3 regions of the Kitasatospora sp. NPDC057518 genome follow, and region 1 is predicted to be linked to each of the others. Evidence: predicted binding sites of a transcription regulator. Region 1 holds the regulator's gene; each other region holds the start of a gene.
The links. Region 1 encodes HrcA, which represses chaperone genes, less so after heat shock. Its sites were predicted from a motif close to TTNGCACTCNGNNNNNCNGAGTGCNAA; they were not measured.
Positions count from the first base shown of each region.

Region 2: a site for HrcA is predicted at 5,627-5,653, ahead of groES (co-chaperone GroES). Genes of this name have one in related genera too.
Region 3: a site for HrcA is predicted at 4,769-4,795, ahead of ACFU7Z_RS09830 (FmdB family zinc ribbon protein). Genes of this name have one in related genera too.

Region 1 covers NZ_JBHVEU010000173.1:1,038-8,251, reverse strand. Annotated here, with positions in the region: gene ACFU7Z_RS19320 (hypothetical protein) at 1-531, opposite strand, end outside; gene htpX (zinc metalloprotease HtpX) at 561-1,481, opposite strand; gene hrcA (heat-inducible transcriptional repressor HrcA) at 1,769-2,803, shown strand; gene dnaJ (molecular chaperone DnaJ) at 2,879-4,015, shown strand; gene ACFU7Z_RS19300 (16S rRNA (uracil(1498)-N(3))-methyltransferase) at 4,103-4,852, shown strand; gene ACFU7Z_RS19295 (S41 family peptidase) at 5,005-7,214, shown strand, end outside.
Region 2 covers NZ_JBHVEU010000005.1:43,601-50,814, forward strand. Annotated here, with positions in the region: gene tsaB (tRNA (adenosine(37)-N6)-threonylcarbamoyltransferase complex dimerization subunit type 1 TsaB) at 1-460, shown strand, start outside; gene rimI (ribosomal protein S18-alanine N-acetyltransferase) at 484-972, shown strand; gene tsaD (tRNA (adenosine(37)-N6)-threonylcarbamoyltransferase complex transferase subunit TsaD) at 965-2,056, shown strand; gene ACFU7Z_RS01200 (hypothetical protein) at 2,053-2,313, shown strand; gene ACFU7Z_RS01205 (polysaccharide deacetylase family protein) at 2,394-3,296, shown strand; gene ACFU7Z_RS01210 (class I SAM-dependent methyltransferase) at 3,342-4,508, opposite strand; gene ACFU7Z_RS01215 (hypothetical protein) at 4,566-4,895, opposite strand; gene ACFU7Z_RS01220 (hypothetical protein) at 4,892-5,212, opposite strand; gene ACFU7Z_RS01225 (hypothetical protein) at 5,209-5,544, opposite strand; gene groES (co-chaperone GroES) at 5,795-6,100, shown strand; gene groL (chaperonin GroEL) at 6,216-7,214, shown strand, end outside.
Region 3 covers NZ_JBHVEU010000067.1:15,456-22,669, forward strand. Annotated here, with positions in the region: gene ACFU7Z_RS09800 (carbon-nitrogen hydrolase family protein) at 1-627, opposite strand, end outside; gene ACFU7Z_RS09805 (phosphatase PAP2 family protein) at 709-1,575, opposite strand; gene ACFU7Z_RS09810 (sigma-70 family RNA polymerase sigma factor) at 2,001-2,972, shown strand; gene ACFU7Z_RS09815 (hypothetical protein) at 3,152-3,379, shown strand; gene mscL (large conductance mechanosensitive channel protein MscL) at 3,429-3,848, opposite strand; gene ACFU7Z_RS09825 (hypothetical protein) at 3,879-4,163, opposite strand; gene ACFU7Z_RS09830 (FmdB family zinc ribbon protein) at 4,446-4,757, opposite strand; gene ACFU7Z_RS09835 (MFS transporter) at 4,972-6,318, opposite strand; gene ACFU7Z_RS09840 (potassium/proton antiporter) at 6,621-7,214, opposite strand, start outside.

The sequences.
Region 1 (7,214 bases):
CCGCAGGTCGTTCCCCAGCATCGCGTTGACCTGCAGTTCCAGCGGACTGTCGCGCCGCTCCCCGCCGCCGGGCATCGGGGCGAAGGGGTAGAACGTCCCCCGCTTGTAGAGGTAGACGAGGGCCAGCGACCGCCCGTCCGGGTCGCGGAACCCGACGAGCGAGCAGAGCAGCTGCGGCCCGAAGCCGTTCGCCTCCAGTTCGCTGTTGACCGCGTGCAGGTCGTTGACCAGTTCGGGCAGTTCCTCGGGGCGGTGCCGGGCGAGCAGCCAGGAGTAGCCGTAGCCGTCCTTGGAGGCCTCCACGGGGACGCCGCCGCGCTCGGTGTCGGCGTCCAGCAGCGCCCGGACCTGCTGCTGGACCTGGACGAAGGCCGCGCCCTCGACGGCCGCGAAGCAGACCGAGCCGAGCCCGGTGGGGGTGAACCCGGCCCCGGCCTCCAGGGTGAGCGCGGCGGACGGCACGCCGAACAGCTGGTCGAGGTCGGGCTTGACGGGCTTGGTGCGGCCGAACAGGGCGTCCAGGATTCCCACGGCGGTCCTCTCGGGTCGAAAACTGAGGCTCAGCGGCCGAGCTGCTCGGAGATCTTCGCCAGCTGCTCCAGCCGCTTCTCCAGGCTCGGGTGGGTGGAGAACAGCTGCGAGGCGGCCTCCCGGGCGCTCAGCGCGGGGGCGAAGTAGAAGGCGTTGTACGGCTGGGCCTGGCGCAGGTCCTTGCTGGGGATGGCCGCGATCTGCCCGGTCACCTTGGTGAGCGCCGAGGCGAGGGCGCTGGGGTGTCCGGTGAGCTGGGCGGCGGCCCGGTCGGCGGCGAGTTCGCGGTAGCGGGACAGCAGCCGGGTGAGCAGGAAGCTGATCGCGTAGACGACGACCGACACCAGCGGGATGATCAGCGCCAGGACGGCCGCGTTCTGGTCGTTGTTGTTGCGCCCGCCGCCCATGAACCCGCCGTACATCGCGATCCGGGTCATCGCCCCGGCGAGGACGCCGAGGAAGCCGGCGATCGTCATCACCGCGACGTCCCGGTGGGCGACGTGCGACAGCTCGTGGGCGAGGACGCCCTCCAGTTCCTCGGGCTCCAGCCGGCGCAGCAGCCCGGTGGTCACGCAGACCACCGCGTTCTGCGGGTTGCGGCCGGTGGCGAAGGCGTTCGGCATGTCGTTGTCGGCGACCGCCACGCGGGGTTTGGGCATGTCGGCCAGGGCGCAGAGCCGGTCGATGGTGCCGTGCAGCTGGGGGAACTGCTCCGGGGACACCTGGCGGGCGCCCATCGCCCGTTCGGTGATCTTGTCGCTGAACCAGAACTGGGCCACGAACAGCCCGCCGGAGATCAGGACGATCAGTGGCCAGGCGCCGCGCAGCAGCGCGATCAGCAGGCCGGTGAAACCGACGTACAGCAGCCCGATCACGAACATCGTCGCGACCATGCGGCCGGTCAGGCCGCGGTCCGGCGCGAAACGGGTGTGCTGGCCCGAGCTCGACATCGCTTGCTCCTCCATTCGCCGTCGCTTTCGATGCTGCCACCCGGACGGCCTCCCGGCACCACCCCGGCGCCGGGAGGATCGAACCGCCGGGGCCCCGCGGGCCGTGAGCGGAACTGCGGGGAGGATCACCCCGGTCCGGCCGTTCCTGCCGTAGGACCCGGGCCTTACACTGGCAGGTACGGTTTTGGCACTCGCGTGTTCAGAGTGCCAGGGCAAGGGTCTTCGGAGCGGCCCGCAGCAGCAAGGGACACAGTCGGACAACGTGCGAAGACGGAGGTGCGTGCCCCATGGCCGGTGAGGTCCGCCAGCTGGACGAACGCAAGCTCGCCGTGCTCCGCGCGATCGTGCAGGACTACGTGGGCACCGAGGAGCCGGTCGGCTCCAAGGCCCTGGTGGAACGGCACAACCTCGGGGTCTCGCCGGCGACCGTCCGCAACGACATGGCGGCGCTGGAGGAGGAGGGCTACATCCACCAGCCGCACACCAGCGCCGGCCGCATCCCGACCGACAAGGGGTACCGCCTCTTCGTCGACAAGCTCGCCGAGATCAAGCCGATGAGCGCCCCCGAGCGCCGGGCCATCCGGCACTTCCTGGACGGCGCGGTCGACCTGGACGACGTGGTCGCGCGCACCGTGCGGCTGCTCGCCCAGCTGACCCGGCAGGTCGCGGTGGTGCAGTACCCCTCGCTGACGCGCTCCACCGTCCGGCACATCGAGCTGGTGGCGCTGGCCCCGGCCAAGGTGATGCTGGTGCTGATCACCAACACCGGCCGGGTCGAGCAGCGGATGGTCGACTGCCCGGGCCCGGTCGGCGAGACGGTGCTGGCGGACCTGCGGGCCCGGATCAACGCGAGGGCCGCCGGCCGGCGCCTCCCGGAGGTCCCGGGGCTGCTGGAGGAGCTGCCGGCGCAGTTCGAACCGGCCGAGCGGCCGACCGTCAGCACGGTCCTGGCGACCCTGTTCGAGACGCTCGCCGAGCAGAACGAGGAGCGGATCATGCTGGCCGGCACGGCCAACCTGACCCGCTTCGGGCACGACTTCCCGCTCAGCATCCAGCCGGTGCTGGAGGCCCTGGAGGAGCAGGTCGTCCTGCTCCGCCTCCTGGGTGAGACCGCGGACGCCGCGATGACGGTCCGGATCGGGCGGGAGAACACCTACGAGGGGCTGACTTCCACGTCCATCGTCTCGGTCGGCTACGGTTCGGGCGACGAGAGCGTGGCGAAACTGGGTGTGATCGGTCCGACCCGGATGGACTACCCGGGCACAATGGGGGCGGTGCGAGCGGTGGCGCGGTACGTGGGCCAGATCCTGGCCGAGTCCTAGCAAAGGCCGCCGTCGGAAATCCGGCGGCGGTGACCAGTCGCAGCACTACTACAGGCGGAACAAGCGGAGCATTTGGTGGCCACGGACTACTACGCGGTACTCGGCGTCCGACGGGATGCGGGGCAGGACGAGATCAAGAAGGCGTTCCGGCGCCTGGCGCGCGAACTGCACCCGGACGTCAACCCGGACCCGAAGACGCAGGAGCGGTTCAAGGAGATCAACGCCGCTTACGAGGTGCTCTCCGATCCGCAGAAGCGCCAGGTCTACGACCTCGGCGGGGACCCGCTGTCCCCGGGCGGCGGCGCGGGCGGCTTCGGCGCCGGCGCGGCGGGCTTCGGCTTCTCCGACATCATGGACGCCTTCTTCGGCGCCGCGGCCGGCCAGCGCGGCCCGCGCTCGCGCACCCGCCGGGGCCAGGACGCCATGATCCGGCTGGAGATCACCCTGGAGGAGGCCGCTTTCGGCACCACCAAGGAGCTCCAGGTCGACACCGCCGTCACCTGCACCACGTGCAGCGGCGAGGGCGCGGCCCCCGGCACCTCGGCGCAGACCTGTGACATGTGCCGCGGCAAGGGCGAGGTCTCCCAGGTCACCCGGTCCTTCCTGGGCCAGGTCATGACCTCCCGCCCCTGCCCGCAGTGCCAGGGCTTCGGCACCGTCGTGCCGACCCCGTGCCCGGAGTGCGCCGGCGACGGCCGGGTGCGCGCCCGCCGCACGCTGACCGTCAAGATCCCGGCCGGTGTCGACAACGGCACCCGGATCCAGCTGGCCGGCGAGGGCGAGGTCGGCCCCGGCGGCGGCCCGGCCGGCGACCTGTACGTCGAGATCGCCGAGACCACCCACACGATCTTCCAGCGGCGCGGGGACGACCTGCACTGCACCGTCACCATCCCGATGACGGCGGCCGCGCTCGGCACCCAGGTGCCGCTGCAGACCCTGGACGGCCTGGAGGAGGTCGACATCCGGCCCGGCACCCAGTCCGGCCAGTCGATCCCGCTGCACGGCCGGGGCATCACCCACCTGCGCGGCGGCGGCCGGGGCGACCTGATAGTGCACGTCGAGGTGAAGACGCCCAGCAAGCTCGACCCCGAGCAGGAGGAGCTGCTGCGCCGCCTCGCGGTGCTGCGCGGCGAGGAGCGGCCGTCCGGCCAGTTCGCGCCGGGCCAGCAGGGCCTCTTCTCCCGGCTGAAGGACGCCTTCAACGGCCGGTAGCCGTCCGCGGAGGGGTGCCGGGGGCCAACGACCCCGGCACCCCTTTCGCGTGTCCGTCCCACTTCCGCACGAAAGAGGTTCCCCGTCATGACCGCGCCCGTCTTCGTCGTCGAGACCGAGCGGATCGCCGCCGCCGCGCCCGGGGCCGTGGTGCGCCTGGACGGCCCGGAGGGGCGGCACGCGGCCGCGGTGAAGCGGCTGGAGCCGGGCGAGGCGGTGACCCTGGCCGACGGGCTGGGGCTCGGCGTGGACGGCACGGTCGCCGAGGTGCTCGGCAAGGACGCGATCGACGTGCGGGTCGCCGCCGTGCGCCGCGAGCCGGAGCCCGCGCCGCGGATCGTTGTCGTCCAGGCGCTGCCCAAGGGCGACCGCGGCGAGCTGGCCGTGGAGACCATGACCGAGGTCGGCGTGGACGTGGTGATCCCGTGGGCCGCCTCGCGCTGCATCACCCAGTGGAAGGGCGAGCGCGGCGCCAAGGCGCTCGCCAAGTGGCGGGCCACCGCCCGGGAGGCGGGCAAGCAGTCCCGCCGGCTGCGCTTCCCCGAGGTCCGCGAGCCGATGACCACCCGGCAGCTGGCGCCCGTCCTGGCGGGGGCCGCGTTCGCCGCCGTGCTGCACGAGGAGGGCGCCGAACCGCTGGCGCACGCCGTGCTGCCGGAGGGCGGGGACATCGTCCTGGTGGTCGGCCCGGAGGGCGGGGTCTCCCCGGAGGAGCTGGCGGCCTTCGCCGGGGCGGGCGCCGGGCCGTACCGGCTGGGCCCCTCGGTGCTGCGCACCTCCACCGCCGGGGTGGCCGCCGGCGCGCTGCTGCTCGGGCGCACCGGCCGCTGGTCGTAGCACCCCGGGCGCACCCCCGGCAGGCCGTCGGCGCGCCCCTCGGCGCGCCCCCGTACACCCCGGCGGCGACCGCGGCACGGCCGCCCGCGGACGGCGCCGGGAGTCTGGGAAAAACGGCGCGGACGGTCCGTGTACCTGCCTAGGCTGGCCGGGTGACGGACTCCCAGAGCACCTCCCCGAACTCCTCGGCAGGCGCCTACCTTCGCCATCCCCACCTGCACGGCGACCTGCTCGCCTTCGTCGCCGAGGACGACCTCTGGCTCGCCCCGCTGGACGGCGGCCGGGCCTGGCGGCTGACGGCGGACCACCTGCCGGTCCACCACCCGAGGTTCTCCCCGGACGGGCGGCACCTCGCCTTCACCTCCACCCGGGACGGCGCCCCCGAGGTGCACGTGGTGCCGGTGGACGGCGGCCCCTCGCGCCGGCTCACCCACTGGGGCAGCCACCAGACCCGGGTGCTGGGCTGGACCGCCGACGGCCGTCCGATCGCCGCCACCGGGGCCGGCGAGGCCAGCTTGCGCCGCACCTGGGCGCACGCCGTGCCGCTGGACGGCGGCGAGCCGCAGCGGCTGCCGTACGGGCCGGTCGGCGGGCTCGCCTTCGAGCCGGGCGGCGACCGGGTGCTGCTGAGCAGTGTCAACGGCCGCGATCCGGCCTGGTGGAAGCGGTACCGGGGCGGGCGGGCCGGAAAGCTGTGGCTCGGCCGGGAGGAGTTCGCCCGGGTCCACGCGGAGCTGGACGGGCAGCTGGACTCCCCGCTGTGGGTCGGGGACCGGATCGCCTTCCTGTCCGACCACGAGGGCGTCGGCGAGCTGTGGTCCAGCCGCCCGGACGGCACCGACCTGCGCCGCCACACCGCCGACCCGGACGGCTTCTACGCCCGGGGCGCCGGCACCGACGGCACCCGGGTGGTCTTCCACCGGGCCGGCGACCTCTGGCTGCTGGACGACCTGGCGGGTGCCGAGCCGCGCCGGCTGGACGTCCGGCTGGCCGGCCCGCGGGCCGGGCGCCGCCCCCGCCCGGTGCCCGCCGCGCACTGGCTGGACTCCGTCGCCCCCGACCGCACCGGCCGGGGCAGCGCCGTGGTGGTGCGCGGCGGCGTGCACTGGCTGACCCACCGCGAGGGCCCGGCCCGGGTGCTGGACGAGACCCCGGGCGTGCGCGGGCGGCTGGCCCGGGTGGTGCCCGGCGAGGACGGCGCCCAGGGCGTGCTCTGGGTGTCCGACGCCGAGGGCGGGGACGCCCTGGAGTTCGCCCCCGACCTGCACGGCGCCGAGCGCCGCCGGCTGGCCGCGGGGCGGCTCGGCCGGGTCAACGCGCTGACGGTCTCCCCGGACGGCAAGCAGGCCGCGCTCGGCGCGCACGACGGCCGGGTGCTGCTGGTGACGCTCGCCGACGGCGCCGTGCACGAGCTGGACCGCAGCGCCGACGGCGAGCCCGGCACCCCGGCCTTCAGCCCGGACTCGGCCTGGCTGGCCTGGTCGCGTCCGGTGCGCGGGATGGGCCCGCACTCGCTGCGCCAGATCGTGCTGGCCGACCTGGCGACCCGGACGGTCGGCGAGGTCACCCAGCCGCGCTTCGTGGACACCTCGCCCTCCTTCACCGCGGACGGCCGCTACCTGGCCTTCCTGTCGGTGCGCAACTTCGACCCGGTCTACGACGCGCACGTCTTCGACCTGTCCTTCCCGAACGGCTGCCGCCCCCACCTGGTCACGCTGGCCGCCGACACGCCCTCCCCGTTCGGGCCGCAGCGGGCCGGGCGCCCGCTCGGCGGGGAGGAGGACGAGCCGAAGGCCCGGAAGGCGGACGGCGAGGCGGCGGCCGCCGACGCCGCGCCGGTGACCAGGGTGGACCTGGACGGCATCGCCGACCGGATCATCCCCTTCCCGGTCGAGGGCGGCCGCTTCGAGGAGCTGGCCGCCGCGAAGGACGGCGTGCTCTGGACCAGGGCCCCGCTGACGGGCGAACTCGGCGACGAGGCCGCCTCGTTGGACGACGACCGGCCCCGTCCGGTGCTGGAGCGCTTCGACCTGCGCAAGCGCCGGGTCGAGCAGCTGGTGCACGGCGTGGACGACTTCTCGGTCAGCGCGGACGGCACCCGGGTCGCCGTGCTGGACCAGGGCGAGCTGAGGGTCGTCCCGGCGGACCACAAGGGCGGCGACGACGAGGAGGCCGCCGTCGACCTCGCCCGGCTGCGGATCACCGTCGACCCGGCCGCCGAGTGGCGGCAGATGTACGCCGAGAACGGCCGGCTGATGCGGGACAACTTCTGGCGCCCCGATCTCTCCGGCGTCGACTGGGACGGGGTGCTGGAGCGCTACCGGCCGCTGGTCGAGCGGGTCGGCTCGCACGACGAACTGGT
Region 2 (7,214 bases), on a different contig from region 1:
GCGGGTCGGCCTGGTGACCGCCGCCGCGCTCGGCCACGCCCTCGGGCTGCCGGTGCACGGCGTCTGCACGCTGGACGCGATCGCCTTCCAGGCCCGCGCCGAGGGCCTGGCCGGGCAGCCGTTCACGGCCGCCACCGACGCGCGCCGCAAGGAGGTCTACTGGGCCTCGTACGACGCCGAGGGCCGCCGCACCGAGGGCCCCGCCGTGGACCGCCCGGCCGAGCTGACCCCGCAGCCGCGCTCCGTCGGCGCCGGCGCGCTGCTCTACCCCGACGCCTTCCCGGGCGGGCACGGCCCCGAGCACGTCTCGGCCGGCGCCCTGGCCGGCTTCGCCGCCGCCGAGCTGGCCGCCGGGCGCGAGCTGCTGCCCAACCACCCGCTGTACCTGCGCCGCCCGGACGCCCAGGTCCCCGCGGCCTACAAGAACGTTCTGGGAGGCAAGGCGGTGCTCCCGGCGTGAACCACGGCACCACCCTGCGCCCGATGCGCTGGTGGGACATCGCGCCGGTGCTGGAGCTGGAGCTGCGGCTCTTCCCCGAGGACGCCTGGTCCGCCGGGATGTTCTGGTCCGAACTGGCCGAGTCCCACCCCGGCGGCACCCGCCACTACACCGTCGCGGCCGCCCCGGACGGCAGGATCGTCGGCTACGCCGGACTGATGGCGATCGCCGGCGAGGGCGACGTCCAGACCATCGCCGTCGACGAGCGCCACCAGGGCGCCGGCCTCGGCACGGCGCTGCTCACCGACCTGATCCGGGAGGCCGCCCGGCGCGAGTGCGCCGAGCTGCTGCTGGAGGTGCGGGTGGACAACCCGCGCGCCCAGCGGCTGTACGAGCGCCACGGCTTCGAACCGGTGGGCATCCGGCGCGGCTACTACCAGCCCGCCAACGTCGACGCGCTGGTGATGCGCCTCGACCACCCGAGCACTGACAGCACTGACCCGAAGGACATTGAGGACACCCGCCATGGCTGACGAACCGCTCGTCCTCGGCATCGAGACCTCCTGCGACGAGACCGGCGTCGGCATCGTGCGCGGCACCACGCTGCTGGCCGACGCGGTCGCCTCCAGCGTCAACGACCACGCCCGCTTCGGCGGCGTCGTCCCGGAGATCGCCAGCCGCGCGCACCTGGAGGCGATGGTCCCGACCATCCAGCGCGCCCTGGACACCGCCGGGATCAAGGCGAGCGACCTGGACGGCATCGCCGTCACCGCAGGCCCCGGCCTGGCCGGCGCGCTGCTGGTCGGCGTCAGCGCCGCGAAGGCGTACGCCTGGGCGCTGGACAAGCCGCTGTACGGGGTCAACCACCTCGCCTCGCACATCTGCGTCGACCAGCTGGAGCACGGCCGGCTGCCCTCGCCGACGATGGCCCTGCTGGTCTCCGGCGGGCACTCCTCGCTGCTGCTCAGCGAGGACATCACCAGCGACGTCCGCCCGCTCGGCGCGACCATCGACGACGCGGCCGGCGAGGCCTTCGACAAGGTCGCCCGGGTGCTCGGCCTCGGCTTCCCCGGCGGCCCGATCGTCGACCGCACGGCCCGCGAGGGCGACCCGAAGGCGATCGCCTTCCCGCGCGGGCTGAGCGGCCGCAACGACCCGGCGTACGACTTCTCCTTCTCCGGCCTGAAGACCGCCGTCGCCCGCTGGGTGGAGGCCAAGCGCCGGGCCGGCGAGGAGGTGCCGGTCGCCGACGTGGCGGCGTCCTTCCAGGAGGCGGTCACCGACGTGCTCACCCGCAAGGCCGTCAAGGCGTGCAAGGACAACGGCGTCGACCACCTGATGATCGGCGGCGGCGTGGCGGCCAACTCGCGGCTGCGTGAGATGGCCCAGCAGCGCTGCGACCGGGCCGGCATCCGGCTGCGGGTGCCCCGGCCGGGCCTGTGCACCGACAACGGCGCGATGGTCGCGGCACTGGGCGCCGAGATGGTGTGGCGCGACCGCACGCCGTCCGCCCTCGACCTGTCGGCGGACTCCTCGCTGCCGGTGACCGAGACCCACGTGCCCCACACGGACTTCCACGGCCAGGCCTACGACGCCCTCGGCGGCGGCGCGGCATGACCGTCGCCGCGATGTGGGAGGCCCGGGCGGCGACCGGCCGGGGCGACGAACTCGCCGCCTGGGTACGGGAGTCGGTACTGCCCGCGGTCCGCGGCTCGGCCGGGCTGGAGCGCCTCGAACTGCTCTCCGCCCCGGGCGAGCGGGTGCTGCTGATCACCTGGTGGAACGGCGAGCCGGTGCCCGTCGCCGACCCGCCGGCCGGGCTGCTCGGCCGTCCGGTGCACCGCTGGTCCTTCACCAGCGAGCACGTCGAGTAGCCCCTGGCCGGGAACCGCCGCGGCGGTCGGTACCGTGCATAGCTGAGAGAAGGCTGGACGGGAACCGGGAGCGCGCAGCGGTGATCAGGCGGAGCAGGACCAGGACGTACGGGGTGGGGGCGCTGGCCCTGCTGGCCTTCGCCACCGCGTGCGGGGACAACGGGGGCGGTGGCGGTGCCGCCCCCGCCGCCACGACGGCGGCGGCCACGCCCCGGCCCACCGGCGCCGCGCCGACCAGCGCGTCGGCGCCCCCTTCGGCGGGCGCCCCGGCGGGCGCGGACGCGGCGGCCTGGGCCAAGTGGAACCTCACCCCGCTCGCCCCCGCCCCGGCGCCGCCCGCCGACAAGCCGATCAAGCTCGAACGGACCGGCCCCGTACCGGTGTTCAGCGATGTGAAGACCAGCGACAAGGTCGTCTTCATCACCATCGACGACGGCGCCGAGAAGGACCCGAAGTTCGTCGAGATGCTCACCGACCTCAAGGTGCCGATCTCGATGTTCCTGACGAAGGACATCGTCAAGAACGACTACGGCTACTTCAAGCCGCTCCAGGCGCTGGGCAACCACATCCAGAACCACACCGTGGACCACCCGGTGATGAGCAAGCTGTCGGCCGACAAGCAGAAGGCCGAGATCTGCGACGACCAGGCCGCGCTCACCCAGCAGTACGGCACCGCCCCGCTGCTGTTCCGCCCGCCGTTCGGCGACGGGGCCAACACCCCGATGCTCAACACCTCGGTGCAGCAGTGCGGCCCGCGCGCGATCGTGCTCTGGCGCGAGTCGATGCAGATCCACGACATGCAGTACCAGGCCGCGGACAAGAAGCTGAAGCCCGGCGACATCGTCCTGGCGCACTTCCGCGGCCCCAAGGAGCTCAAGGGCGCCACGATGACCCAGATGTTCGGCGACCTGCTGGCCCGGATCCAGGAGCAGGGCTTCTCGGTGGCCCGGCTGGAGGACTACATCCAGGCGCCCGCCTCGTAGCCCGGTCCCGGTCCCGGCGCCGTGGGCCGGGCCGCCGCGCCGGGGTCAGACCGGCTGCCCCAGCATCATCAGCGGCCCGTTGTCGGTGCGGCTGAGGATCACCGTGACGGTGTTCGGCCCGGAGGGCTTGAGCTGGCGGCGCAGCTCCTCCGGGGTGATCGCCATCCCGCGCTTCTTGATCACCACCGTGCCGACCGCCCGCTCGCGCAGCAGCGCCTTCAGCTTCTTGATGTTGAACGGGAGCACGTCGGTGAGCTCGAAGGCGTGCGCGTACGGCGTCGCGACCAGCTCGTCCGAGGTCAGGTAGGCGATCTTCGGGTCGATCAGCCGGCCCCCCACCTGCCCGGCCACCTCGGCCACCAGGTGGGCCCGGATCACCGCGCCGTCCGGCTCGTACAGGTAGCGCCCGACCGGGCCGGCCGGCGGGTCGGGCAGGTCGCCGCCGGTCAGGCTGGCGCCGTGCGGCAGCAGGGTGGCGCGGTGCGGGCTGGTGGCCCTGGTGCCGAACCAGAGCACCGCCTCCTTGACGTCGCCGTGGTCCGAGACCCACTCGGCCTCGGCGTCCTCCGGCACGGCCTCGTGCGGGATGCCCGGCGCGACCTTCAGCGCGCCGATCGGGGTCCGCCGGCCGGCCTCGATCGCCCAGGAGAGCGGCGGGGCGTACGCCTCCGGGTCGAACACCCGGCCGCGCGCGGTGCGCCGGGCCGGGTCGGTGAACACCGCGTCGTAGCCGGTGACGTCCACCTCGGCGACGTCCGCGCAGCGCACCTCGACCAGGTCGGCCAGGCCCAGCGCGGCCGCGTTGGCCGCGGTGGCGGCGCAGGCCGCCGGGTCCTTGTCGACGGCCAGCACCTCGATGCCGGCCCGGGCCAGCGCCAGCACGTCCCCGCCGATGCCGCAGCACAGGTCCGCCAGCCGCCGTACGCCCAGGTCGGCGAACCGCCGGGCCCGCCACTCGGCCACGCTGCGCCGGGTGGACTGCTCGACCCCGTTGGGCGTGAAGTACATCAGGTCGGCGTCCGCCCCGAACTTCGCCCGCGCCCGCTGCCGCAGCCGCGCCTGCCCGAACGCGGCCGACACCAGCTCCGCCGGGTGCTCCCGCCGCAGGCGGGTCGCCAGCGCGAGCTCCTCCTCGGGGGTGAACTCGCGCAGCTCGGCGAGCAGGGCCTGGCCCTCGGGGGTCAGCAGCGGCTGGAGGTTCTCGGTGTCCACGGGGCCATTCTCGCGGGTCGTCCTGGTGGCCGGTCGGCCGGAGCGGCCGCGCGGCGTTCACCGGCCGATGACGGGGACGTCGGAGGTCAACCAGAACACCAGCGGCATCAGCGGCGCGGCCGCCAGCGCGGCGTACGGCGTGATCCGGTACCCGAGCCGCCGGGTGCCGAGGCCGGTCAGTGCCAGCAGGACGAGCATCACCACGACGCCGAAGACGTCCAGGGCCTCCACCCCGGGGCCGTACAGGGCGAGCAGCTTCAGCCAGTTGAGCACGAACGACCCGACGGACGCCGCCGCGACGGCCCCGGCGACCACCACGGCGGCGAGCACCAGGTCCGGCGCCCAGTGGACCGGCGGCCGCCGGGGCGCGCCGTGGGGCCGGCTCACCGGAGCCACCCCGCGCCGGCGAGGGCGGTCAGCAGGGCGGGGCTGACCGCGGCGGCGACCGGGGTGATCCGGTAGCCCCGCCGGTGGGTGTACCGGGCCACCGTCACGACCGGGACGAGCAGCAGCGCGGTCGCGGCGCCCCGGGCCGCCCAGCCGCCGATCGCGGGGTGGGCCTCCAGCGCGAGCGCGGCCAGGAAGGCCGCGATCCAGCCGAACCCCAGCAGCGAGGCGGCCCCCAGGACCGTCAGCAGCGCGAGCAGCAGGTCCGTCGGACGGCCGACCGGGCGCAGCGGGTCGGCGGGCGGCAGCCGGTTCACCGCCACAGCACGCCCGAGGAGAGGACCGCCGGCAGCGCGAACGGGGCGAGCCCGGCGGCGACCGGGAGGAGCCGGTAGCCGGACCGCCGGCTGCGGAAGGCCACCACGAGGCCCGCCGCCAGGGCGACCACCGGGGCGGCCAGCATCCCGATGCCCAGGAAGGCCCACCCGCGCCCGTCCCCGTCGTCCCCGTAGCCGGGGATGCTGCCGAGGCAGGCGACGAGGAGGAAGGCGACGAACGGCAGCACGCCCCCCAGCAGGGGCAGCGACAGCAGGGCGAGGGCGGCGTCCTTGGGCCGGGACGGGCCGATGCGCACCGGGATCGAGGTCATGGCAGGAGTCTGGTGGGGCCGGGCCCGGTCGTACATGAGTACGGCTACTCATTCGCGAACCGGGGACTTCCGGGACTCGCCGTTGGCACTCTGGTTGACTGAGTGCTAACACGGCCCTATGGTCATCCTTGGCACTCACCACTAGGGGAGTGCTAACGCGACGACGTGTGTCTGACCCCCGCGACGGCAGGCCCGCAGGATCGCCCCTACCCGTTAGAAAACCCCGTAATCTCCGAAGGGGAGCTCGGACGTGACCACCAGCAGCAAGGTTGCCATCAAGCCGCTCGAGGACCGCATCGTGGTCCAGCCGCTCGACGCCGAGACCACCACGGCCTCCGGCCTGGTTATCCCGGACACCGCCAAGGAGAAGCCCCAGGAGGGCGTCGTCCTGGCCGTCGGCCCGGGCCGCTTCGAGGACGGTCAGCGTCTGCCGCTCGACCTCGCCGTCGGCGACATCGTCCTGTACTCGAAGTACGGCGGCACCGAGGTGAAGTACAAGGGCGAGGAGTACCTCGTCCTCTCGGCCCGCGACGTTCTCGCGGTCATCGAGAAGTAAGACGTACCGACCCGCCCCGGATCCGTGTCCCAGTGACAGGGGCCCGGGGCGTGGTTGTTGGTTCACGTAGTTCGGCGGCCGGTGGGCCGGCCGCAGCCCCGAGGGAATAGGGAACATGGCGAAGATCCTGCAGTTCGACGAGGACGCCCGCCGCTCGCTGGAGCGCGGTGTCAACAAGCTGGCCGACACCGTCAAGGTGACCATCGGCCCCAAGGGCCGCAACGTCGTCATCGACAAGAAGTTCGGCGCCCCGACCATCACCAACGACGGTGTCACCATCGCCCGCGAGGTCGAGCTGGACGACCCGTACGAGAACCTTGGCGCGCAGCTCGTCAAGGAGGTCGCCACCAAGACCAACGACGTCGCGGGTGACGGCACCACGACCGCCACCGTGCTGGCCCAGGCCCTGGTCAACGAGGGTCTGCGCAACGTCGCCGCCGGTGCCGGTCCGGCCGCCCTGAAGAAGGGCATCGACAAGGCCGTCGCCGCGGTCTCCGAGCACCTGCTGTCCGTCGCCCGCGAGATCGAGGGCAAGGACGACGTCGCCGCCGTCGCCTCCCTCTCCGCGCAGGACACCCAGGTCGGCGAGCTGATCGCCGAGGCGATCGACAAGGTCGGCAAGGACGGTGTCATCACCGTCGAGGAGTCGAACACCTTCGGCGTGGAGCTGGACTTCACCGAGGGCATGCAGTTCGACAAGGGCTACCTGTCGCCGTACTTCGTCACCGACGCCGAGCGCCAGGAAGCGGTCCTCGAGGACCCGTACATCCTGATCAACCAGGGCAAGATCTCCTCCATCCAGGAGCTGCTGCCGCTGCTGGAGAAGATCCTCCAGGGCGGTGCCTCCAAGCCGCTGCTGATCATCGCCGAGGACGTCGACGGCGAGGCGCTGTCGACCCTGGTCGTGAACAAGATCCGTGGCACCTTCAACGCCGTCGCCGTCAAGGCCCCGGGCTTCGGCGACCGCCGCAAGGCGATCCTCGGCGACCTGGCCGTCCTGACCGGTGGCCAGGTCATCTCCGAGGAGGTCGGCCTCAAGCTCGACCAGGTCGGCCTGGACGTGCTGGGCACCGCCCGCCGCGTGACCATCACCAAGGACGAGACCACGGTCGTC
Region 3 (7,214 bases), on a different contig from region 1:
CCAGGTGCGGGACTCGTGGTGGCCGTGGCCCACGCTGAACAGCGCGCCGACCAGGTAGGCATGGCAGCCGTCGAGCGCTGCGGCGCGGGCGTGCTCGGGGAAGCCGGAGTCGTAGCAGACGCCGAGGCCGAGCCGCCAGCCGTCCAGTTCCACGGTGCAGCCGGCCGTTCCGGGGCGGTAGTGCTCGCGTTCGCTCTTGAACAGGTGCTGCTTGTCGTAGCGGGTGACGAAGCCGCCGTCCGGCCCGAGGACGAGGGCGGAGACGCGCAGGTCGTCGCCGTCCCGTACGGCGGCGCCGACGATCGCGGCGGTACCGGTCTCGCGGCAGGCCTCGGCGATCGGCGCGAGCCGCGGATCGCCGGGCTGGACCGCGTACCTGACGGGGTCGGCGCTGATCAGCTCGGGCTCGTAGCCGGAGAGGAACTTCTCCGCGAACAGCACCAGCCGGGCGCCGGCCCGGGCGGCCTCGCGGATCAGTCCGGCGGCCTGGGCGGCGTTGGCCGGTATGTCACCGGCCACGGCCTGGGCCTGGACGGTGGCGATCCGCAGCGGGCGCCCGGGGTAACCGGCCGGTGCGGTGGGGGCGTTGGGAGCCGTGGGAGCGGTGGGGGCAGGGGTGTCGGACATGGCCGCCAACCTAGCGCGACGGCTCTCGGCCGGGGTCGGAGTACCGGGGCGGCGAGGGCGGGTCAGCGGGGTGACGGCGCCTCAGCGCACGGCCTTGTCCGGCCGGTCGACGGGGTCGGACGGGTCCACCGGTTCGCCCGGGGCCCCTTCCCGCGCGCCGTGCGGTCCGTCCTCGTCCAGCGGGGCGGCGGTGCCCGAGGGGTGCCCGGCCGACACGAGGACCCGCTGTACTCGGGGCCTGGTACGCCAGTTGACCCGCCGTACGTCCTGGGCCAGCGCGCCGGGGCGCCACACCTGGATCACGGCGGTCACGGTGCCCAGCACGATCCCGGCGGCCAGCCAGCCGGCCAGCACGTCGCTGGGCCAGTGCACGCCGAGCGCGACCCGGGTCCAGCCGATGGTCAGCACCGTCGCCGCGGCCACCAGGCAGGCGGCGGTCCGGCCGCGCCGGCGGACCCGGTACCAGAGGAGGCCGACCAGGACGGCGCAGGTGATCGCCGAGGCCATGGCGTGCCCGGAGGGGAAGGACGGCCCGCCGGCGTGCGAGACCGGATCGGTGAAGGAGGGGCGGGCGCGGTCGAAGGACAGCTTCAGCGCCCACAGGACGCCCCAGCCGACGAGGGCCTGGGCGGCCACCCAGCCGGCCAGCACCCGGGCGCCGATCAACCAGAGCCACCCGGCGGCGATTCCGAGAAGCGTACGCATCGTGACGGTGCCGCCGATGTCGGAGAGCGTCTGCACCGAGGCGGTCCAGATCCGGTGCTCCCGGGCGTACGTGTGCAGTTCGCCGATCCACTCCTGGTCGAAGCGGGCGAGCGGGCGCCATTGGCCGATGACCAGGGCCGCCAGCAGGCCGAACAGCGCGGCACAGCCCAGCGCGAGCGCGGCGTCCCGAAGGAGACTGCGATTACGCGCAGTGAGGATGGTCGTGCTGTTGGTCAGGTGCATGGCTGACACCTTCCCAGTGTCCCGTGCCGAGCAAGGGCCGGAGTGATAGCGATTCGGCATCGTTTGTGCGGAGGACCTGCGTGCGCCGGGGTGTGGGCCGGGACGGACGGCGGGGCGCGCGGGGAACGTCGGCGGCCGTTCGCGGGTTCAACGGGTGGGCGGTGGCCGCGTGAGGGTCGAGTGAAGAAAACACTCCCGGAGCGGTCACCCGATGACACGGGAAGTGCCCGACCGGTCACCCAGTGTCCAGAACCGGGGTGAAAACCGGCAGGATACTGCATCGCCGGGAAGAATCTGAGTGACTTGGGAATGTTGTCCGGAATCTGTTCGTTGGATCGTTACGTGTGAGGCCCCGAGGGGCCCGCATTTCTTGCCCTCACGAGGCAGGCAGGCAGACCTCGGCAACACCAGCAAAGGGAGCAAGCATGGCCACCCGTGCCGTCGTTCGCGACAGGGCCGACCGGAGTCGCGCGGCCCGCCCGACCAACCTCGAGGCCGACCGCGACCTGGTCGGCATGTACCTCGACGAGATCGCCAGGACACCCCTGCTCGATGCCGCCGAGGAGGTCGAGCTCTCGCTGCGGATCGAGGCCGGCGTGTACGCCCAGCACATGCTGGACGAGGGCGAACTCCCCGACGGCGTCACGCGCGAGGAGCTGGAGGCGATAGCCGCCGACGCCGAGCGCGCCAAGGACGTCTTCATCCGCTCCAACCTCCGGCTCGTGGTCGCCGTCGCCCGCCGCTACCCGCGCAGCGGCCTGCCGCTGCTGGACCTCATCCAGGAGGGCAACGCGGGCCTGGTGCGCGCCGTCGAGAAGTTCGACTACGCCAAGGGCTTCAAGTTCTCCACGTACGCGACGTGGTGGATCCGGCAGGCGATCACCCGGTCCATCGCCGACCAGTCCCGCACCATCCGGCTGCCCGTGCACCTGGTGGAGGAGCTCGGGCGGATCCGGCGGGTGCAGCGGGAGAAGTCCAAGGAGCTGGGCCGCGAGGCGGAGCCGGCCGAGATCGCGGCCGAGCTGGACACCACCGAGGCCCGGATCAAGGACGTGCTGGACTGGGCGCGCGACCCGGTCAGCCTCAACATGTCGGTCGACGACGAGGGCGAGACCCAGTTCGGCGACCTCGTCGAGGACACCGGGGCCACGTCCCCCGAGGACGCCGTGATGGTCATGCTCCGCAGGGAGGAACTGGACGGCCTGATCGGGCGGTTGGACGACCGCACCGCCTCGATCATCCGCTCCCGCTACGGGATGGAGGACGGCCGTGAGCGCACCCTCACCGAGGTGGGCAAGCAGCACGGCCTCACCCGCGAGCGGATCCGCCAGATCGAGAAGCACGCGCTGGCCGAGCTGAAGAAGATCGCGGACCACGCGGGCTTCGAAGCCGCCTGAGAGGCCGCCGGGAAAGCAGCCTGAGGAAGCCGCTTGAAAGGCCGCCGGGGAAGCCTCCCGGCAGGCTGCCTGGACCCGCCCTCATCGGGCCCTGGTGCGAAGCGCCCCGCACCGGGGCCCGAGGCGTGCCACGGGGCTCTTAGGCTGGAGGAAAGGGACGAGCGGACGGAGTGGACGGCGTGAGCGAGCAGGGGCAGGAAAAGGACCGGGAGCAGGGCGGGGAACAGGAGCAGGAGCTCCGGAAGGCCGCGGCCGTGAAGGCCCGGCTGGTCTTCCGGGACCCGTTGGACCAGCAGTCCGGGGACGACACCGACGCAGGCTGGGGCGGCCGCCCCGGGGCGGGGGAGAGCGGTGGACGGGGGCTGGACTGGTACCTGAGCCAGCGCCCGCCGCACCACGGGGACTGAGGAACGGGGACCGGGGGAACGGGGACCGGGGCCGAACGGCGCCCGCCGGTCAGCGCAGCGGCGCGACCAGCGCGTCGCGGATCTCGGTCAGCAGTTGGACCTCCTTGGCCTCGGCCTCCGCCGCTTCCTCGGCGAGGCTCTTGCGGTGGGCCGCCAACCTGTTCATGGGCACGATCAGGGCGAAGTAGACGACCGCCGCGGTGATCAGGAACTGGAGCACGGCGCTGAGCACCGATCCCCACAGGATGAGGATCCCGGACGTGACCTCACCGGTCGGGCTCACCTCGCAGGGCCCCTTGAGGCAGGAACTGTAGGACGCGAGGTCCTTGGTCCCGAAGACTCCGACGATCGGATTGATCACGCCTTTGACGAAGGCGTTGACGATGTTGGTGAAAGCCGCGCCGATGACCACGGCGACGGCGAGTTCGACGACGTTTCCACGCAGCAGGAATTCCTTGAAGCCTTTCATGCCGCCTCGAACGACGAAGTCGCCTCCCGGTTACGGGTGATCTTCCGCAGCCCCGGACTGACAACCCGTCCGGCCCAGTGCGCCTCCCTGGGGCGGTGGCAGCCCGGCCCGCGCGGGCCCCAGTGCCAGCGCCGACGCCACCGCGAGCAGCACCAGGACGGGCACGGCGGCCCGCCGCCGCACCGCACTGCGCCAGCGGTGCCACCCGCCGCACCCGCGCCGGATCGGCGGGAAGCTCGGCAGCTCCTGCCGGGGCGGCACGGCGGGCGCGGGCAGTGGCAGCGGCAGGGGGAGGGAGAAGCTCGCGGTCGTCATCGACGCACCTCCGGGGTGTCGGCGGGCCGGCCCCTCGCGGACCGACCGGATGCCCACACGATGGGCGTTTCCGGCGAACTCGGAAAGCCCTTTCCCCAGGCCTGTGGACAACTCGCCCCTGTGGACAACTTCGTTCACTCGCCGGAGTGAGGTCGACCCCTCCGGGGTGACAGGGCGCCCGGGCGGGCATGCGAAAAGGCCCGCCGCCCCGCGTGGAAGCGGGGTCGACGGGCCTTTCCCTGGTCTACGGGCCGTCCGGGCCGATGGTGCCCGGCGCCGGGATCAGCTCGCGGCCGGAGCCGGGCTGGACGAGGTCGAGGAGCCGGAGCCCGACGACGTCGACGAGGAGGACGTGGACGCGGTGGACGACGTCGAGGGGGTCGACGACGACCCGGCGCCCACCGAGCTGCTGGAGGACGAACGGCTGTCGGTCCGGTAGAAGCCGGAGCCCTTGAACACGACGCCCACGGCCGAGAAGACCTTGCGGAGCCGTCCCTGGCAGTCGGGGCACGTGGTCAGCGCCTCGTCGGTGAACTTCTGCACCGCCTCCAGGCCGTTGCCGCACTCGGTGCACTGGTACTGGTACGTGGGCACTTGTCTTCCTCCTGGCACTCTCGCCTGATGAGTGCTAACGATGGTCAATGATGCGGCATTCCGCGGGATCAGTCCAGCGACCCCGGTGTGAGATCGGCCCCGGAGTACCCGTCGGCCGTCGTCGGCCCGGTTCCCGGACAACGCCCGCGCAGCCTCCGGCCGCCGTCGGCTCGGCACCGGCGGCCGGAGGCCTGGCTCCCGGCCGCGGCCCCGCTCAGCCCTCGGCGACACCCGCCAGCTGCATCGGACGCCCGCCCTCCGCGGTCCCCGCACCGGCGGTCTCCTCGCCCCGCGGCGCCACCAGCAGGTGCCGCAGCGAGGCCAGCACGACCAGTCCGAGCCCGGCCCCGACCACCGGCACCAGGAACCCGGTGGAGGGCCCGTGCCCGTCGATCAGCCGGCCGGCCGCCATCGAGCCGACCGCCAGCCCCAGCCCGATGGCGCCGGTCAGCCAGGTGAAGGCCTCGGTCTTGGCCCCGTCCGCGACCAGCGTCTCGACCAGGGTGTAGCCGCTGATCAGGGTCGGCGCGATGGCCAGTCCGCAGACCAGCCCGGCGACGGTCAGCGCGACCAGGTTGGGCATCGCCCACAGCACCGAGCAGCCCAGCACCAGCAGCGCGTAGCTGAACAGCATCCGCTGCTGCACCGGCCGCCGCCAGGCGATCACGCCGTACAGCACGCCGGCCAGCATGGAGCCGCCGGCGAAGATCCCGTACACGGTGCCGCCGGCGTCGTGCTGCCCGACCGAGTCGGCGAAGGCGTTCACCGAGACCTGCATGCCGCCGAACACCGCGCCGACCCCGAGGAAGGTCCCGGCCAGCAGCCGGACGCCGGGGGAGGCGAGCGCCGAGGCGCGCCTGGTGCCGGGCTGCGGCACGATCCGGGCCGGGGCGGTGCCCCGCTGGGCGGCGAAGGCCAGGCCGCCGACGAGGGTCAGCGCGGCCTCGGCGACCAGGGCGGTGGCCGGGTTGGCGAGGGCGGCGATGCCGGAGGCCAGGATCGGGCCGATCACGAAGGTGAACTCGTCCGTCACGGACTCGAAGGCGAAGGCGGTGCTCACCCGGGCCGCGGAGGCGTCGGAGGCGCCGTCGGCGGTGAACCTGGCGACCCAGCGGGCCCGGACCATCGCGCCGACCTGCGGCACGCTCGCACCGGCCGGCACGGCGGCCAGGAACAGGCTCCAGGCGGGCGCGTGGCCGAGCGCGAGGGCGATCAGCACGCCGACCGAGACGGCGTGCACCAGGACGGTCGGGACGAGCACCGAGGCCTGGCCGTAGCGGTCGGCGAGCCGCCCGGTCTGCGGCCCGATCAGGGCCTGGGCGACGGCGGCGACCGCGGTGACCGTACCGGCGGTGCCGTACGAGCCGTGGGTCTGCGTGACGAGCAGCAGGATGCCCATGCTGAGCATCGCGTACGGCAGTCGCGCGACGAGGGCGGGGGACAGGAACGTCCAGGCCCCGGGCGTGCGCAGCAGCTCGCCGTACCCGACGCGGGCGGGGGCGGGAGCTGCGGGGGTGGCCGCGGGGTGCGCGGCGGTGTCGACCGTTCGGCGCGCCGTCACGGTCGGTCCTTCCTGCTGCCTGGTAGCGCGGCAGGGCATGGTGTGGCCCCGACGGCGCCGAGAGTCGTCCTCTCGCGCGTCGACCGGGGTAGATACCGGGTCGGTCCGGCGTGGTGGCCGGGGGCCGGACCGCGGCCGCCGAGCGGTCGCGCCAACTCTGCGTCAGGCAGATGCTGGGGTGGTCTAGCGGTGGTTATACGGCGTGGTCGAACCAGCATACAGTTACGCGCGTAGATACCGCCAGCCCACCCCGGCCCGCAGGCCCGTCCGGGCCCCCTGGGCCGGGGCGGGCCCGGCGCCCGTCACCGCCCGTTCAGCCACCCCGCGAGCTTGCCGCCCTTGTCCACGGCCCGCAGCCGCCGTTCGGCGGCCTCGCCGACCTCGTCCGTGGTGACCACCAGCAGTTCGTCGCCGGCCCGCAGCACCGTCGCCTTGTCCGGTACGAAGGAGTTCCCCTCGCGCACGACCAGGGTGACCGCGGCCCCCTTGGGCAGCCGCAGTTCGCTGATCTCCACGCCGGACATCTTCGAGGTGGGGGAGAGCGCGACCGACAGCAGGTGTCCGTGCAGCTTCTCCAGCGGGGCGGACTCGATGCCCAGGTCCTGGCCCATGTCGCCCTCGTCGATCCGTAGCCGCTTGGCCACCCAGGGCAGGGTCGGCCCCTGGAGCAGGGTGAAGACGACGACCAGGATGAAGACGATGTTGAAGACGTCCTCGGCCCGGTGCGCGCCGGACACCACCGGGATGGTGGCCAGCACGATGGGCACCGCCCCGCGCAGCCCGGCCCAGCTCAGCAGCGCCTGCTCGCGGGCCGGCACCTTGAAGGGGGTCAGCGAGACCATCACCGACAGCGGCCGGGCCAGGAACACCAGCACCCCGCCGATCACCAGCGCGGG